4 regions of the Streptomyces sp. NPDC048255 genome follow, and region 2 is predicted to be linked to each of the others. Evidence: riboswitches for the same ligand, from Rfam matches in the RefSeq annotation. Region 2 holds a riboswitch; each other region holds the start of a gene.
The links. A riboswitch is a leader RNA that binds a small molecule or an ion and turns the genes downstream of it on or off. The one in region 2 is predicted to bind cobalamin.
Positions count from the first base shown of each region.

Region 1: linked by a shared signal. The riboswitch ahead of AB0D94_RS30605 (acyl-CoA thioesterase) and the one ahead of metE (5-methyltetrahydropteroyltriglutamate--homocysteine S-methyltransferase) in region 2 are both predicted to bind cobalamin.
Region 3: linked by a shared signal. The riboswitch ahead of AB0D94_RS15765 (ribonucleoside-diphosphate reductase subunit alpha) and the one ahead of metE (5-methyltetrahydropteroyltriglutamate--homocysteine S-methyltransferase) in region 2 are both predicted to bind cobalamin.
Region 4: linked by a shared signal. The riboswitch ahead of AB0D94_RS06320 (energy-coupling factor ABC transporter permease) and the one ahead of metE (5-methyltetrahydropteroyltriglutamate--homocysteine S-methyltransferase) in region 2 are both predicted to bind cobalamin.

Region 1 covers NZ_JBEZMA010000056.1:6,631-10,907, reverse strand. The annotation lists gene AB0D94_RS30615 (ATP-binding protein) at 1-302, shown strand, start outside; gene AB0D94_RS30610 (teichoic acid biosynthesis protein C) at 635-1,612, shown strand; cobalamin riboswitch at 1,750-1,971, shown strand; gene AB0D94_RS30605 (acyl-CoA thioesterase) at 2,039-2,482, shown strand; gene AB0D94_RS30600 (ABC transporter substrate-binding protein) at 2,793-3,782, shown strand; gene AB0D94_RS30595 (iron ABC transporter permease) at 3,788-4,277, shown strand, end outside.
Region 2 covers NZ_JBEZMA010000010.1:72,305-76,581, reverse strand. The annotation lists gene aceB (malate synthase A) at 1-409, shown strand, start outside; gene AB0D94_RS11500 (3-hydroxybutyryl-CoA dehydrogenase) at 406-1,290, shown strand; cobalamin riboswitch at 1,488-1,641, shown strand; gene metE (5-methyltetrahydropteroyltriglutamate--homocysteine S-methyltransferase) at 1,834-4,155, shown strand.
Region 3 covers NZ_JBEZMA010000016.1:65,943-70,219, forward strand. The annotation lists gene AB0D94_RS15765 (ribonucleoside-diphosphate reductase subunit alpha) at 1-2,082, opposite strand, end outside; cobalamin riboswitch at 2,219-2,378, opposite strand; gene AB0D94_RS15770 (GNAT family N-acetyltransferase) at 2,395-2,898, opposite strand; gene AB0D94_RS15775 (Uma2 family endonuclease) at 2,977-3,561, shown strand; gene AB0D94_RS15780 (YbdD/YjiX family protein) at 3,623-3,820, opposite strand; gene AB0D94_RS15785 (carbon starvation CstA family protein) at 3,817-4,277, opposite strand, start outside.
Region 4 covers NZ_JBEZMA010000004.1:210,205-214,481, forward strand. The annotation lists gene AB0D94_RS06310 (flavodoxin family protein) at 1-570, opposite strand, end outside; gene AB0D94_RS06315 (methylglyoxal synthase) at 633-1,550, opposite strand; cobalamin riboswitch at 1,681-1,876, shown strand; gene AB0D94_RS06320 (energy-coupling factor ABC transporter permease) at 1,905-2,615, shown strand; gene AB0D94_RS06325 (energy-coupling factor ABC transporter substrate-binding protein) at 2,612-2,980, shown strand; gene cbiQ (cobalt ECF transporter T component CbiQ) at 2,984-3,733, shown strand; gene AB0D94_RS06335 (ATP-binding cassette domain-containing protein) at 3,730-4,277, shown strand, end outside.

The DNA of each region.
Region 1 (4,277 bases), on a different contig from region 2:
TCCGTACCGCGCTCACGGACCTCGTGAACGACTACGCGCGCCGGCAGGGGCAGCTGTCCGCAGACGACGAGGACATCACGGCCGGAGCCGTCCACGAGGGCCTGACCGCGGTCGTCTCCGTAAAACTCGCCCATCCAGTCTTCGAGGGCGCCACCAAGACCAAGCTCAGGAATCCCGAAGCGGGCGCCTACGTCCAGGAGGTCGTCCGCGAACACCTCACCGACTGGCTGGACCACAACCCGAACGAGGCCGCGTCCATCATCCGCCACATCTTCAATGCCTCTACCGGACGCGCGAGGTAGTGACGAAGATGCCGGTTCACAGGGACTCACGTCCTCCCGGCTGAGCGGTGCACCCCGGCGGCTGTGAGGAGCACCAGCGACGGAAACGCGACAGAGGCGGCGGTGATCCATTCCGTTTCGAGACAGGTCGGCCGAGACCGGGGCGCCCTGCCTGGCGTTCCACATCGGCGGCTCTCGCACCGCCGGCCCCCGCCGTCCCAGGGGCCACCCTGCTGCCTCCCATCGAGATCAACCGGACACCCAACTGCCCACCGGACCCGACATGTCACACCACCCCTGTGATGGATAGCATCACGTGTCCCTGCCCTCCACCCATGCCTCGGAGTCCCCCCATGAACCACATCCCTGGCCTCCCCCTCTCCCGCCGCGGCCTCATACGCACCGGTGTTGGCGCCTCGCTCGCCGCTCTCGGGCTCGCCGCCGGCGCGCAGACCGCTTCGGCTGATGTGACCGCGACCAAGCGGTTCGACCTCGCGCAGCCGTCGCACGACCTGTTCCGGTCCAAGGACACGCACGGTGCGCGGGTCCAGCAGAGCTTCGCCTTCGACTGGGTGAACAAGTTCCTGTTCGTGGCAACCAAGCGGAGTGGAAGCGCCGAGTCCGATGGTGACCTGTGCATCAACAAGATGGACTTCGACGGGAACTACATCTCGTACATGCACCTCAACGGCTTCGGCCACGGCGTCGCCTTCGCCGCGCTGCCGAGCGGTTCCGACACCGAGCTGTGGATCGAGTGCGACGCGAACAGCAAGGGGTACGGCACCGCGCTCGCCCCCATCCGTTTCACCGCCGACACCACCCTGAGCTCGCCGGCTGCCTCGGCCGCCTACCAGCCGATCTCCGGGGCCACCGAGTACACCTGCTCCGTCGACCCGGTCTACCAGCGCATGATCGTGCGCTACCACACCAGCGCCGGCAAGCGCATCGCCGTGTATCCCCTCTCCGCCTTCGAGACGCGCAGCTTCGGCTCGCCTCTGGTCGACTTCAAGCAGCCGACGATCTCCGGCACTCCGCAGGGCTACACGCTCTACGGCTCGTATATGTACTACCTGACGGGTGACGCGTACCCCGGCGACGGCACCCCCACCGGCGACGGCAACTCCTACGTCACCAGTATCGACATCAACACGGGCACCGTGGCGCAGGGCCCCGTCCTTACCAAGGCCGGCTCCACCCTCCACCACCGCGAGCCCGAGGGCCTGGCGATCTACCGCACCGACGCCGGCGAGGCCCGCCTCTTCATCGGCTTCGCCACCGGCGTGGAGGGCGACCGGCGCTCCAGCATCTTCTACAAGAACGCGCTGATCTGAGCCATGTCCTCCCGGCGGCCGGGCGGCGGACCGGCTGAACCTCGACCGGGTCGGGTCCCGGCCGCGTAGGCAGCAGGGGTGTTCCGTCCGGTCAGCAGGCCGGGCCGGGGAGGGACTTGGCATCGTGCCGTCACGGGTAGGCTGTGGGTACAGCTGGTTCGCCCCTGCCACCAGGCAGGACGCGTCGTAAGAGGGAACCCGGTGAGATTCCGGGACTGCCCCGCAGCGGTGAGTGGGAACGACCGCCGTCATAGAGCACTGGACCCGAACGGGTCCGGGAAGCGACGGCCAGTAGGTGTCAGCCCGGTCGGGCGACGTGCCCGCGAGTCCGAAGACCTGCCGCTGTCCGCATGCCGACTCGTCATGCGGTGGTCCCGAAGAACACCCTCCGGGACCCTCTGGCGCGACTCGCGAAGGAGAGTTGACGTGGCCGACCAGACCGCCATCACGGTGAGGTGCGTTTCCAAGGGCCCGGGCGAGTCCCGGGTCACGCTCGCCCACATCATGAGCGAGCACGACACCAACCTCTACGGCACCATCCACGGCGGCGTGGTGATGAAGCTCATCGACGACGCGGCCGCCGCAGCTGCGGGGCGGCACGCCGGCGGTCCCGCCGTCACCGTGGCCGTGGACCGGATGTCCTTCCTGGCGCCGGTGCGCGCCGGTGACCTGCTCAGCGTCGACGCCGAACTGGAACGGGCCGGCCGAACCTCGATGACCGTCACCGTCAGTGTGCGGGCCGAGCGATGGAACGCCTCGGGACCCACGACCGAGGTGGCCACCGCCCAGCTCACCTTCGTCGCGATAGACGCCGACGGCAGGCCGCGCCCCGTCCCGGCTCTCGACGCCTTGGACCCGGCCACCGCGTAGGCGAGTTGGCTCCGACGCCAGCCAGCAGTCTTCCGGCCCGCCCCTAGTGCTGTGGCCGGAGTTCGCCGTGCTGTCCCGTCGGCCGTAGCGCGATCCGCGGCGCGCGACGCTGCGCGCCCCTGTGAGCCCTTCCCGTTCCAGTCGCCTTATTGCGAGAGTTCCGCAGTTGCCCCTAGCGTGCATCAGCGGTCGCGGGATGGCGGGCGGGACTGGACGGATTCCTACGGGCCCTGGCCGCACGCCCTCACTCGGTCCGTCTGCCGACGAGGCGCGAGGACCTTCCGATCCACCTGCGTTGAGAGGAACTCCCATGCTCCGCAACCACCCGAAGTCCGTCCTGTCCGCACTCGCTGTGGCCCTGTTGATATCCGGCTGCGGAGGAGGCACTACATCCACGGCCGGCCCCTCTGCGGGTGCTCCCGCCAAGGGGTTTCCGATCACAGTGAACAACTGCGGCATCACCACGACCTATCAGCGTCCGCCGCAGCGCGCCGTCTCGCTGAACCAGCACGCGACCGAGGTCATGCTCTCGCTCGGCCTGGAGAAGTCGATGGTGGGCACGGGCTATCTCGACGACAAGATCCTCCCCGAGTACCAGGCCGCCTACGACGGCGTAAAGGTCCTCTCCAAGGAGTACCCCTCCTTCGAGGCGCTCCTGGAGGCCGAGCCCGACTTCGTCTACGGCGGGTGGACCTCCACGTTCGACGAGAAGGAGGGACGCAGCCGGGCCGCCTTCACCAAGGCCGGGATCAATACCCACCTCAACAGCGAGGAGTGCCCGACGGGTCCGGTGAACGTGGCCTCCATGGACGAGGAGATCCGCACCCTCGGCAAGATCTTCGGTGTGCCCGAGCGGGCCGAGGAACGGCTGACGACACTGCACGCCACCCTCGACAAGGTGGAGACCGGGCTCGCCGGTGTCACCCCGGTCAAGCTCTTCGTGTACGACAGCGGGGACAAGACGGCCTTCACCGCGGGCGGCAAGGGCATCGGCAATGAGATGATCCGGCGGGCCGGCGGGGTGAACCTCTTCTCCGACCTGGACAAGGCCTTCGGCGACGTCTCGTTCGAGCAGGTGGCGCAGCGTGCCCCCGAGGCCGTCGTCATCTACGACTACGGCGACCAGTCCGTCGAGGACAAGAAGAAGTTCCTGCTCGCCCACCCGGCGCTGCAGGACGTGCCCGCGATCAAGAACCAGAGGTTCGCGGTCCTGCCGCTGTCCTCCACGGTGCTCGGCGTCCGGATGCCGTCTGCCGTCGAGTCGCTGGCGAAGCAGCTCCACCCGGGCCGCGTCCAGTGACGGTTGTGAAGGCCCCGGCGGCCGAGGGGGCCGGCCTCCGCGAGGAGGGCCGGCCCGTCCCCGCGCGGCGCCCCGGGCTCCCGTACGGCCTGGTGCTGACCTTTCTGGGCCTGCTGGTGGCCTGCGCGGCCACGGCCGGGATCGCGGCGGGATCGATCAGCGTGCCGGCCGACCAGGTGTGGAACATCCTGCTGCACCGCGTGCACCCGGCCCTCGCGGAGCCGACGTGGACCCCGGTGCGCGAGACGATCGTCGTGGACGTCCGGCTGCCACGGGTGCTGCTGGCCGGTGTGGTGGGCGCAGGTCTGTCGGTGGCCGGGATGGCGTTGCAGGCGCTGGTCCGCAATCCGCTGGCTGACCCGATGCTGCTGGGTGTCTCGTCCGGTGCGTCGGTCGGCGCGGTGCTCGTCCTGGTCCTGAACCTGACAATGTTCGGGCTGTTCACGCTGCCGGTGGCGGCGTTCTGCGGCGCCTTGGCGGCCTTGGTCGCCGTCT
Region 2 (4,277 bases):
CGAGGTCACCGCCGCCGAGCTGCTGTCCGTACGCCGGATCGGCGCGCCCCCGTCGCAGGACGGCGTCCGCTCCGACATCGCCGTGGCCCTGCGCTACTTCGACGCCTGGCTGCGCGGCAGCGGCGCCGTGGCCCTGTACGGCCTGATGGAGGACGCCGCCACCGCCGAGATCGCCCGCGTGCAGATCTGGCAGTGGCTGCGCCACGGCCACGTGGACCGGCCCACCGTCACCGCACTCCTCGACGCCGAATGCGCCGCCCTGGCGGCCGGGGACCCGGGCGCCCTGGTCACCGAGGCCCGGGAGGTCTTCACGGACACCGCGCTGGCCGCCCAACTGCCCGCCTTCTTCACCCCCGAGGCCTACACGCGCCACCTCGTCCGCCGCGCCGCCGTGCGGGTGAACGCGTGAGCGCCCCCGCGCGGCCGGCCCGCATCCAGCGCGTCGGGGTCGTCGGCGGCGGCCAGATGGGCGCGGGCATCGCAGAGGTCTGCGCCCGCGCCGGACTCGACACGGTCGTCGCCGAGGCGGACGCCACCGCCGCCCGGGCCGCCCGGGAGCGGGTCGCGGTCTCCCTGGAACGCGCCGTCCAGCGGGGCAAGCTCGACCGGCTCTCCGCCGAGGACGCGCTGACGCGGCTCGTCTTCACCGGCGACCTGGAGGACCTCGCCGACCGGCAGCTGGTCATCGAGGCCGTCACCGAGGACCCCGAGGCGAAGACCGAGGTCTTCACCCGCCTCGACAAGACCGTGGAGGATCCGGAGGCGATCCTCGCCACCAACACCTCCGCCATCCCGGTCATGCGGCTCGCCATGGCCACCGGCCGCGCCGACCGGGTGGTGGGCCTGCACTTCTTCAACCCGGTCCCCGTCCTGCCGCTGGTGGAGGTCGTCTCCTCCCTGCACACCTCCGCGGACACGCTCGCCGCCGTCGAAGCCTTCGCCCGTGACGCCCTGGGCAAGACCACGGTCCGCTCCCAGGACCGGGCCGGCTTCGTCGTCAACGCGCTGCTGGTGCCCTACCTCCTCTCGGCCATCCGCATGGCCGAATCGGGATTCGCCGGCCCGGCCGACGTCGACGCCGGGATGGAACTGGGCTGCGCCCACCCGATGGGTCCGCTCAAACTCGCCGACCTGATCGGCCTGGACACCGTCGCGGCGATCGCCGAATCGCTGTACGAGGAGTTCAAGGAACCTCTGTACGCCCCGCCCCCGCTGCTCCAGCGGATGGTGCAGGCAGGGCTGCTGGGCCGCAAGAGCGGCCGCGGGTTCCACACGTACGGCCGGGGCTGAGGGGCCCGGCACGTCTCCGGGCGGAGGGTGCGCCGGAGACGCGGCACGGCGTGGGTGCGGCGAGTGGTGTCGCCGCACCCACGCCGCGTCTCATTTCACCGTCCGATATGTGGACCGCGGTGTTCATTCCCCGGCGGGCCGACCTAGTGTGGCCCACGCAGCTGGTTCGCCCCCGTCCGCCAGGCGGGAAGCGTCGCAAGAGGGAACCCGGTGGGAATCCGGGACTGCCCCGCAGCGGTGAGCGGGAACGACCGCCGTCATACGCACTGGGACCGGAACCGGTCCTGGGAAGCGACGGCCAGTAGGAGCCCGCCGGGAGACCGGCAGGCGCGCCCGCGAGTCCGAAGACCTGCCCGTTGCCCGCGCGCGAACGAACGCGCGCGGTTTCCCGGTGACCTCGTGGGCGGGTCGGCGTGCACCTCGGGCGGATCTCCGTCGCGCAGTCCTTACCGCGCGACCCCGGAGGTCGGCCCGTTCCGGCACCCCTTCGCACCCTCGGCCCGTCACCGGGTCCATGGAGACACGCTCGCGAAGGAGAGTTCCGTGACCACCGAGTCCGCAGCCGCGGCAGTACAGGCCACTGTGTACGGCTACCCCCGCCAGGGACAGAACCGCGAACTGAAGAAGGCCGTCGAGGGCTACTGGAAGGGCCGCGTCACCGCCGAAGCCCTCCAGGACACCGCCCGCGACCTGCGCCGCGCCAACTGGAAGCAGCTCGCCGACGCCGGCCTCCACGAACTGCCCACCGGGGACTTCTCGTACTACGACCACGTCCTGGACACCACCGTCATGGTCGGCGCGATTCCCGCCCGGCACCGCGCCGCCGTCGAAACGGACGCCCTGGACGGCTACTTCGCGATGGCACGCGGCACCCAGGACGTCGCGCCGCTGGAGATGACCAAGTGGTTCGACACGAACTACCACTACCTCGTCCCCGAACTGGGCCCCGACACCGCCTTCACGGCCGACTCCGCCCGGCAGGTCGCCGAACTGAAGGAAGCCCTCGCCCTCGGCCACACACCCCGCCCCGTCCTGGTCGGACCGGTCACCTACCTGCTGCTCGCCAAGCCCGCCCCCGGCGTCGCCGAGGACTTCGTCCCGCTGACCCTGCTCGACCGGCTGCTGCCCGTCTACGCACAGGTGCTCGCCGAGCTGCGCGCCGCCGGCGCCGACTGGGTCCAGCTCGACGAGCCCGCCCTCGTACAGGACCGCACCCCGGCCGAACTGGGCGCCGCCGCCCGGGCCTACCGCGACCTCGGCGGCCTCACCGACCGGCCCAGGCTGCTGGTCGCCTCCTACTTCGACCGGCTCGGCGAGGCCTTGCCCGTCCTGGCGAAGGCACCCGTGGAAGGCCTCGCCCTCGACTTCACCGACGCCGCGGCCGCCAACCTCCGCGACCTCGCGGCGGTCGGCGGACTGCCGGGCAAGCGCCTGGTCGCGGGCGTGGTCAACGGCCGCAACATCTGGATCAACGACCACCAGAAGTCCCTGACCACCCTCGGCACCCTCCTCGGCCTCGCCGACCGCGTCGACGTCGCCGCCTCCTGCTCCCTCCTGCACGTCCCGCTGGACGCCACCGCCGAACGGGACATCGACCCGCAGATCCGCCGCTGGCTCGCCTTCGCCCGCCAGAAGACCACCGAGATCACCACCCTGGCCCGCGGCCTGGCCCAGGGCACCGGGGCGATCGCCGCCGAACTCGCCGCCAACCAGGCGGACCTCGCCTCCCGCGCCACCTCCCCGATCACCCACGACCCGGCCGTACGGGCCCGCACCGCCGCGATCACCGAGGCCGACGGCCGCCGCTCCCGGCCCTACACCGAGCGTTCCGCCGCCCAGCGCGCCCACCTGCGCCTGCCGCTGCTGCCCACCACCACCATCGGCTCCTTCCCGCAGACGGACGAACTGCGGGTGGCCCGTGCAGACCTACGCGCAGGCCGCATCGACACCGCCGGGTACGAGGAGCGCATCAAGACCGAGATCCGCGAGGTCATCGCCTTCCAGGAGCAGACCGGTGTCGACGTCCTCGTGCACGGCGAGCCCGAACGCAACGACATGGTCCAGTACTTCGCCGAACAGCTCACCGGCTACCTCGCCACCCAGCACGGCTGGGTCCAGTCCTACGGCACCCGCTACGTCCGCCCGCCGGTCCTCGCCGGGGACATCTCCCGCCCCGAGCCGATGACCGTGCGCTGGACGGCGTACGCCCAGGAGCAGACCGCCAAGCCGGTCAAGGGCATGCTGACCGGCCCGGTCACCATGCTCGCCTGGTCCTTCGTACGCGACGACCAGCCCCTCGGGGAGACCGCCCGGCAGGTCGGGCTCGCCCTGCGCGACGAGGTCGTCGACCTCGAAGCGGCCGGGACCTCCGTCATCCAGGTAGACGAACCCGCGCTGCGCGAAACCCTGCCGCTGCGGGCCGACGGCCACGCCGACTACCTCGCCTGGGCCACCGAGTCCTTCCGCCTCACCACCAGCGGAGTCCGCCCGGACACCCAGATCCACACCCACATGTGCTACGCCGAGTTCGGAGACATCCTCCAGGCCATCGACGACCTCGACGCCGATGTCATCAGCCTGGAGGCCGCCCGCTCCCACATGCGGGTCGCCGACGAGCTGGCCGCCGCCCGCTACCCCCGCGAGGTCGGCCCCGGCGTGTGGGACATCCACTCCCCGCGCGTCCCCTCCGCCGCCGAGGCGGCCGCGCTGCTGCGCAAGGGGCTGGAGGCCATCCCGGCCGAGCGGCTGTGGGTCAACCCCGACTGCGGCCTGAAGACCCGCGGCTGGACCGAGACCCGGACCTCCCTGGAACACCTGGTGGAAGCGGCCCACACGGTCCGCACCGAGGCGGGCGCCACCGACTGACCGCGATGTCGGGCGCCTGACGCGGTGTCGGGCCGGACGGTCCGCTAGAAGGAGGTCCAGGTGAAGGCCACCTGGTCGCCCGCGTTCAGCTCGAACTGGCGCCGACCGGCGTCGGCGGGTGC
Region 3 (4,277 bases), on a different contig from region 2:
CCACGCCGTCCGGTACAGCTCGCGGACCTCGGCCGGGATCCAGCCGAAGCCCTGGACCGAGCCGCTGGACTCGCGCAGCGCCTCGCGGGTCTGGGCGTCCCACACGCCGAGCTGCTTCAGCTCCTCCACCAGGTAGCCGTTGACCTGGAGGAACTCACCGCTGAGCGTCTCGCGCTTGAAGAGGTTGGAGACCTGCGGCTCGATGCACTCGTACACGCCCGCGATCGAGGCGATCGTCGCCGTCGGGGCGATGGCCAGCAGCAGGGAGTTGCGCATGCCGGTCTTCGCGACCCGGGCGCGCAGCGCGTCCCAGCGCTCCGGCCAGTTCAGCTCGACGTCGTAGTGGTCCGGGTGCAGGACGCCGCGGGCGGTGCGGGTCTGCTCCCAGGCCGGGAGCGGGCCGCTGCGCTCGGCGAGGTCGCAGGAGGCCTCGTACGCGGCCAGCATGATGCGCTCGGAGAGCTTGGCGGACAGGGCCTTCGCCTCGGGGGAGTCGAAGGGCAGCTTCAGCTTGAAGAAGACGTCCTGGAGGCCCATCGCGCCCAGGCCCACCGGGCGCCAGCGGGCGTTGGAGCGGCCTGCCTGCTCGGTCGGGTAGAAGTTGATGTCCACCACGCGGTCGAGGAAGGTCACCGCGGTGCGGACGGTCTCGTCGATCCGCTCCCAGTCGATCCCGCCGTCGACCACGAACGCGCCGAGGTTGACCGAGCCGAGGTTGCAGACGGCCGTCTCGCCGTCGTTGGTGACCTCGATGATCTCGGTGCACAGGTTCGACGAGTGGACGACGGTGCCCGGCTCGGCGGTCTGGTTCGCCGTGCGGTTGGAGGCGTCCTTGAAGGTCATCCAGCCCTGGCCGGTCTGCGCGAGGGTGCGCATCATCCGGCCGTACAGGTCGCGGGCGGGCATGGTCTTGCGGGCCAGGCCGGCCGCCTCGGCCTTGCGGTAGGCGGCGTCGAACTCATCGCCCCACAGGTCGACGAGCTCGGGCACGTCGGCCGGGGAGAACAGCGACCAGTCGGCGTCGGCGTTCACGCGGCGCATGAACTCGTCCGGCACCCAGTGGGCGAGGTTCAGGTTGTGCGTACGGCGCTGGTCCTCACCGGTGTTGTCGCGCAGCTCCAGGAACTCCTCGATGTCCGCGTGCCAGGTCTCCAGGTAGACGGCGGCGGCACCCTTGCGGCGGCCGCCCTGGTTCACGGCGGCGACGGAGGCGTCGAGGGTCTTCAGGAACGGCACGATGCCGTTGGAGTGGCCGTTGGTGCCGCGGATCAGCGAACCGCGGGCGCGGATGCGGGAGTACGACAGGCCGATGCCGCCGGCGTGCTTGGAGAGGCGGGCGACCTGGTGGTAGCGGTCGTAGATCGAGTCGAGCTCGTCCAGCGGGGAGTCCAGCAGGTAGCAGGAGGACATCTGCGGGTGCCGGGTGCCGGAGTTGAAGAGCGTGGGGGAGGACGGCAGGTAGTCGAGGCGGCTCATCAGCCGGTACAGCGAGGCCACTTCCTCGACGGCCTGGACGCTCTCGTCCGCGGCGAGGCCGCAGGCCACGCGCAGCATGAAGTACTGCGGGGTCTCGATGACCTGACGGGTGATGGGGTGGCGCAGCAGGTAGCGGCTGTGCAGGGTGCGCAGGCCGAAGAAGCCGAAGCGGTCGTCGGCGCCCTCGGCGAGGGTGTGCTCGACCAGCGCGTCCAGGCGGGGGGCGTGGGTCTTCACGAACTCGGCCGTGCGGTCGGCGATGAGCCCCTCGCGGTGGCCGACGGCGACGGAGGCGGAGAAGGACGTGGAGCCCTGGCCCGCGGCCTCGTCACGGACGGCCAGCGTCAGCAGCCGGGCGGCGAGCCGGGAGTAGGCCGGGTCCTCGGAGATCAGACCGGCGGCGGCCTCGGTGGCGAGCCCGCGCAGCTCGGCATCGTCGGCGGCGGAGCTGCGGCCGCGCAGCGCGGAGGCCGCGACCCGGCCGGGGTCGGTGTCGGGGAGGTCCGCCGTCAGCTCGGTGAGGGTACGCAGCAGCGTGGCCCCCGGGCCCTCGGTGTTGTCGCCAGAAATGGACTCGGCGCGCGGTGCGGAAGGCGCGATGGTCACGGCGGGAGCTCTCCCTCGCTCGGCCGGCCGTCGGCGGGGCGCGAGCGGGCGCATGCGGGCGTGGCAGAAACGCGTACACCGCATGGCGTCCACCAGCCCAACCGCGAGGCCCGGACGTGTCGGCACCCGGTTCGGTCGAGCCGGGCGCGCTGTCGGCAGGTCCTCGGACTTGCATGTGCACCAATGGGTGTACTTCATACCGTTGCGGGACAGTTCCGGATTCGCACCGGATTCCCCTGCGGCGACAGCAGGCATGAGCATACATGTGGGGGCGGACCGTTGCGGTAGCCCCCACATCTTGTGTCGGCGTGGCTACAGGCTGAGGCGGTAGGTGAGCAGTGTCAGGCCCGGGACGGGTGCCCAGTCCCGCTCGGGAGTCCGTACGAATCCCAGCCGCTCGTACAGCCGCCGGGCGCTGATCATGCCGCTCTGGGTGGAGAGCACCAGGTGCGTGACGCCCTCCAGCTCCCCCGCGCGGGCCACGCAGGCGCGCACCAGCGCCTCGCCCGCGCCGCGCCCGCGCGCCGCGCGGGAGACGGCCAGCATCCGGAACTCGGCCTCGCCGGGCCCGGCGATGTCGGCCAGCGGGCTCCCGGGCGGGGCGAAGGTCACACCGCCGAGCACGCGTTCCCCGTCCTCCTCGTCGACGGCGACGAGCACCTCCCCGTCGGCGGCGCGGGCGGCGACATCGCGCAGCACGTCCGCGTAGAACGCCTCGTCGGCCCCGAGGAGCCCGTCGCCCAGGTAGGCCCGCGCGGTGATCTCGCCCAGCTGTTCGTACTCGGTGGGCAGTGCGGCCCTGATGACGATGTCCATGCGGTCGAGTGTGCAGGACGGCTGTCGGTGCCCGGCGCTATCGTCGGAGGCAGCACCGTCGAGGAAGGCGAGCGAGGCGTGACCGTGATGACCGACCGGCCCCACATGACCATCGAAGAGTTCGAGCACCTGGCCCGCATAGCGGCCCGCGAGGGGGAAGGGCTGCGACTGGAATTCATCGGTGGGGTGCTGAGGAGCAAGGCCATGCCAGACGGGGACCACGGGCGGATCATTCTGTGGCTGACGCGGATCTGCATGCAGCACCACCCGGAGTTCTGGCTGCACCCAGGGCAGGGGATCAAGGCGGAAGGGTACCGGGAGGGCCGCGCCATTCCGGACGGGGTTCTGGCGCACGAGGACGCGTTCGTGGGGCAGGGCGACTGGGTGGACCCGAGCCCGATCCTGATGGCCGTCGAGGTGACGTCGTGGGACTCCGACACCGAGCGGCGCGACCGGATCGAGAAGCCGCGCGCTTATGCGCAGACCGGTATCCCCGTGTACCTGCTCATCGACCGGCTCAAGTGCCAGGTTCTCGTTTACAGCGACCCGGGTGGCGACCGCTACGAGACTGTGCGCACCGTCCCCTTCGGCAAGGAAGTCAAGCTTCCCGACCCCGTCGGCATCACGCTCCAGACCGAGGTCCTCAAGGACTGGGTGCGCTGACCGTCCAGGCCGAAGGCCCCGCCGGACCATCCGGCGGGGCCTTCGTATGTAAGGCATGGGCTCAGCAGCAGCGGAAGCCCTCGCGGGGGTCCGCCTCGCGGGAGTCCGTACGGGCGCGTTCGAATTCCCGGCGGCTCGGGACCGCCGCGGCCGGGTCGTGGGAGCGGGCGTGGGCCACGTACCGGTCGTACGCCGCCTCGCCGGAGAACTCCCGCAGGTAGAACCAGGCCTTGGCCAGGGCCCCGCGCAGGCCGCTCATGAGGACACCGGCTCCTTCACGGCGCCGCCGCCCGAGTCGAGCCCGGCCGCCGCGAGCTCGGCGCGCTCCTCGGGGGTCGGGATCAGCCCGGCCGGGGCGATGATCTTCGACTCGGTCCACGGAACCTCGGAGAGCTTCACGGACTCCGGGCTGCTGATGGCCTTGAAGCAGGTCCGGGCCGCGTCCAGCAGGACGATGATGATCAGGACCGCGAACAGCACCGACAGCACGCCGTCCACCGTGGCGTTGGTGACCACGGTGTGCATCTCGCCCATGTTCTTCGCGGGCGGCAGGACCTTGTCGGCGTCGATGCCGGCCTGGTACTTGTCGCGCTGCGCGAAGAAGCCGACCTTCACGTCCTCCGAGAAGATCTTCTGGTAGCTCGCGGTCAGCGTGACCGCGACGTCCCAGGCCAGCGGGACACCCGTCACCCAGGCCCACTTCAGCCGCCCGGACT
Region 4 (4,277 bases), on a different contig from region 2:
GTTGGTGAAGTCGTTCTCGGGGCCGCCCGAGCCCGGGTCCAGGTAGGAGGGGCCGGGCCCGGCCTCGCCGATCCAGCCCGCGTCGGCCTGCGGCGGGATCGCGTAGCCCAGGTGCTGGAGGCTGTAGAGCACGTTCATGGCGCAGTGCTTGACGCCGTCCTCGTTGCCGGTGATCAGAGCGCCGCCCACGCGGCCGTAGTAGGCGTACTGGCCCTGCTCGTTCAGGATCGAGGAGCAGGCGTAGAGGCGTTCGACGACCTGCTTCATCACCGAGCTGTTGTCGCCGAGCCAGATGGGGCCGCAGAGCACCAGGATCTCGGCGTCCATGATCTGGCTGTAGAGGACCGGCCACTGGTCGCTCTCCCAGCCGTGCTCGGTCATGTCCGGCCAGACGCCCGTCGCGATGTCGTGGTCGACGGCGCGGATCAGGGAGGTCCGGGCACCGGCCGCCTCCATGACCGCCCGGCTCTTGTCGATCAGACCTTCGGTGTTGCTGGTCTCGGGCGAGCGCTTGAGCGTGCAGTTCACGTAGACGGCGGTCAGGTCGGAGTAGTCGTAGTCGGCAGCCACCCCCTCAGCCTGCGCAGCGTGGGGCGCGGACGCCAGCCGACCGCGCCCGCCCGTGGCACTCCCTAGAGGCTTTCGATCATCGCGTCCGCACTCGCCGCGTTCAGCGCGAGCCGGACGTCGGCCAGCGCCACGAGGCGGATCAGCGCGCGGACGTCGTCCCCGTGCGGGTGCGAGGCGAGCGGGTCGAAGAAGAAGACCAGCATGTCGATCTCACCCTGGGTGACGAGGGCCCCGATCTGCTGGTCGCCGCCGAGCGGGCCGCTGCGCAGCGGGGTGACGTCCAGACCGATCAGACGGTTGATCAGGGTGCCGGTGGTACCGGTGCCGTAGAGGCGGTGCGGCTTGAGGTCGGCGGCCCGGCGCTCCGTCCAGGCCAGCAGGTCGGCCTTGCGGGAGTCGTGGGCGACCAGGGCGATGCCGCGCGGGCGGTCGGGGCGGGCGCCCCCGCCGCTCAGCCAGCTGGGGTCGGCCAGCGGGAAGAGGTACACGGCTGCGGCGCGCAGTTCCTCGCGGCTGACGGACCCGTCGCCGTCGGCGTCGACGCTGTCGAAGGCCAGGGCGTCCGTGGCGCCGGACAGACCCGTCGCGCCGAAGATCCGCTCGTACTCCTCCCGGTCGATGCGGCCGTCGCCGTCCCGGTCGAGGGCGTCCGCGAGCGCGTCGAGGGCGCGCAGGGTGGAGGCGCGGAAGGAGGCGTCCCCGTCGAAGGCGTCACGGGCGGCTGCCGCGACGAACTCCTGCTCGCTGATGCGGCCGCCCCGGTCGGTGTCGGCGGCGGCCTGGAGCTGGGTCCACAGTTCCGCGTACACGTCGTACAGCGCGGCCCGGCGGCGGGTGTCCCCGGGCTCGGTGAGCTGCTCGGCCAGCCGTCCGGCGTAGGCGATCAGGTCCTCGCGGCCGAGCTGGCCGTCGCCGTCCAGGTCGTACGCGCGGAACAGCGCGGCGATGCGGGGCAGCCAGTCCTCGGCGGTCACGGACATGCGGAACTCCCTCGTCAGGTGCGGTTGTTGGTGCATATGGTAGCGGGTCGAACACGCACAGTGAGCGCAAGCGGAATCCGAGCTCCGCCGGCGGTTCCGAGGGTGGGTTGGTACCCGTCCGCGCGGCCGACTAGGGTCAGCGGGCCTTGGTGTTCGGGAAACCGGTGTGAAACCGGTGCGGCCCTCGCCACTGTGATCGGGAAGTCCGGCTCCACTCCTGCGGGAAGCCACTGGGCCCGCGCGGGAGACCGCACGGCCCCGGGAAGGCGGAGTCCGGGCATCAGTACCCGTGAGCCAGGAGACCGGCCGGGGCGCGTTGTCCATCCACGAGGTGCTGGAGAGGTCTCCCTACTCATGCATATTGCCGAGGGGTTTCTGCCCCCCTTGCACGCGGTCGCCTGGGGCGCCGCGTCCGCTCCCTTTGTCGTGCACGGCGTGCGCGCCCTCACCCGCGAGGTGAAGGCCAACCCGGAGAGCACCCTGCTCCTCGGCGCGTCCGGAGCGTTCACTTTCGTCCTGTCCGCCCTGAAGATCCCTTCGGTGACGGGCAGTTGCTCGCACCCCACCGGTACGGGGCTCGGGGCCATCCTGTTCCGGCCGCCGATCATGGCGGTGCTCGGCACCATCACCCTGCTCTTCCAGGCGCTGCTGCTGGCGCACGGCGGGCTCACCACCCTCGGCGCCAACGTCTTCTCGATGGCGATCGCCGGGCCCTGGGCGGGCTACGGCGTCTACCGGCTCCTGCGGAAGTTCGACCTGCCGCTGATGGTGACCGTCTTCTTCGGCGCCTTCTTCGCCGACCTGGTGACCTACTGCGTGACCTCCGTCCAGCTGGCGATGGCCTTCCCGGACGCGAGCAGCGGCTTCGTGGGCTCCCTGGAGAAGTTCGCGGGCATCTTCGCGGTCACCCAGATCCCGCTCGCCGTGAGCGAGGGGCTGCTGACCGTCCTCGTCGTACGGCTGCTGATGCAGTCCAGCAAGTCCGACATGGTGCGCCTCGGCGTCGCCAAGCTGACCGGGGGCAAGGCGAAGCAGGAGACCGACCAGGAAGCGGTGGCCCGATGACCAGGAACGCGAAGATCAACACCCTGCTGCTGCTCCTGGTGGCGGCGCTGGCCGTGCTCCCGCTCGCGCTGGGGCTCGGCGAGGGCAAGGAGGAGCCGTTCACGGGTGCGGACGCGCAGGCGGAAGCGGCGATCACCGAGCTGAAGCCGGACTACGAGCCGTGGTTCACACCGCTCTACGAGCCCCCCTCCGGCGAGATCGAGTCGGCGCTGTTCGCCCTCCAGGCGGCGCTCGGCGCGGGCGTGCTCGCGTACTACTTCGGAGTCCGCAAGGGCCGCCGCCAGGCCGCTGCCGCCGCGGCGGCCACGGCAGCCCCGGCCGCCGCCGCTCCGGCGGGTACGGCGGGCACCGCCGCGGAGTCGTAGGCGGTGCTGCCGATCGACGTGGCGGCGCACAGCAGCCGCTGGCGTCACCGCCATCCCCTGGAGAAGGCCCTGCTGGGGATCGGGCTGACCGTCACGGCGGTGTGCCTGCCGCCCTGGCCCGGCGGGCCGCTGGTCGCCGCCGCCACCCTGGCGGTGCTCCTCGGGCCCGCCGGGGTGTCCGGACGGCAGCTGTGGCGGGCCTTCCGGATCCCGCTCGGCTTCTGCTTCACCGGGGCGCTGCCGCTGCTGGTCTCGGTGGGCGGGCCGGCCGGGTTCGTGGTGCTCGCCCCGGACGGCCCCCGGCACGCGGCGGAACTGCTGCTGCGCACCTCGGCGGCCTCCCTCGGGGTGCTGCTGTTCGCCTTCACCACCCCGGTCTCGGACGTACTGCCCCGGCTGGTGCGGGCCGGGGTGCCGGCTCCCGTGGTGGACGTGGCCCTGGTCATGTACCGGATCGGGTTCCTGCTGCTGGACTCGATGGCCCAGATCCGCCGGGCCCAGGCGGCCCGTCTCGGGCAGCGCGGCCGGGCGGCGGTGTGGCGTTCGCTGGCAGGGCTGGCGGCGACCTCGTTCGTACGGGCCTTCGACCGTGCGGCGCGGCTCCAGGACGGGCTGGCCGGGCGCGGCTACGACGGCGCGCTGCGGGTGCTCGTACCGGAGGCGACGCTGTCCTGGCGGTTCCTGGCCGGCTCCGGCGCGCTGCTGACCGGCCTGGCCGTCCTGACCCTCGTACTGAAGGAGCTGTATCTGTGACCCCGTTGGTGGAACTGGTCGGCGCGGGCTACGCCTACGAGGACGGGCCGTCCGTGCTGTCCGGCGTGGACTTCGCCATCGAGGAGGGCCGCGCGCTGGTCCTGCTGGGCCGCAACGGCAGTGGCAAGACCACGCTGATGCGGCTGCTGAGCGGGGGTCTGCGGCCGGGTTCGGGTCAACTGCGGCTCGACGGAGCGGTGGTGGCGTACGACCGGAAGGGTCTGACCCGGCTGCGGACCGGCGTCCAGCTGGTGGTGCAGGACCCAGACGACCAGCTGTTCGCGGCCTCCGTCGAACAGGACGTGTCCTTCGGCCCGATGAACCTGGGCCTGCCCGCGCCGGAGGTCCGCCGGCGGGTCGACTCCGCCCTGACGTCGCTGGACATCACCGCGCTCCGGGATCGCCCGACGCACCTGCTGTCGTACGGGCAGCGCAAGCGCGCGGCGATCGCGGGGGCGGTGGCGATGGCTCCGCGCGTGCTGATCCTGGACGAGCCCACGGCCGGGCTGGACCCGGACGGGCAGGAGCGCCTGCTGGACGTGCT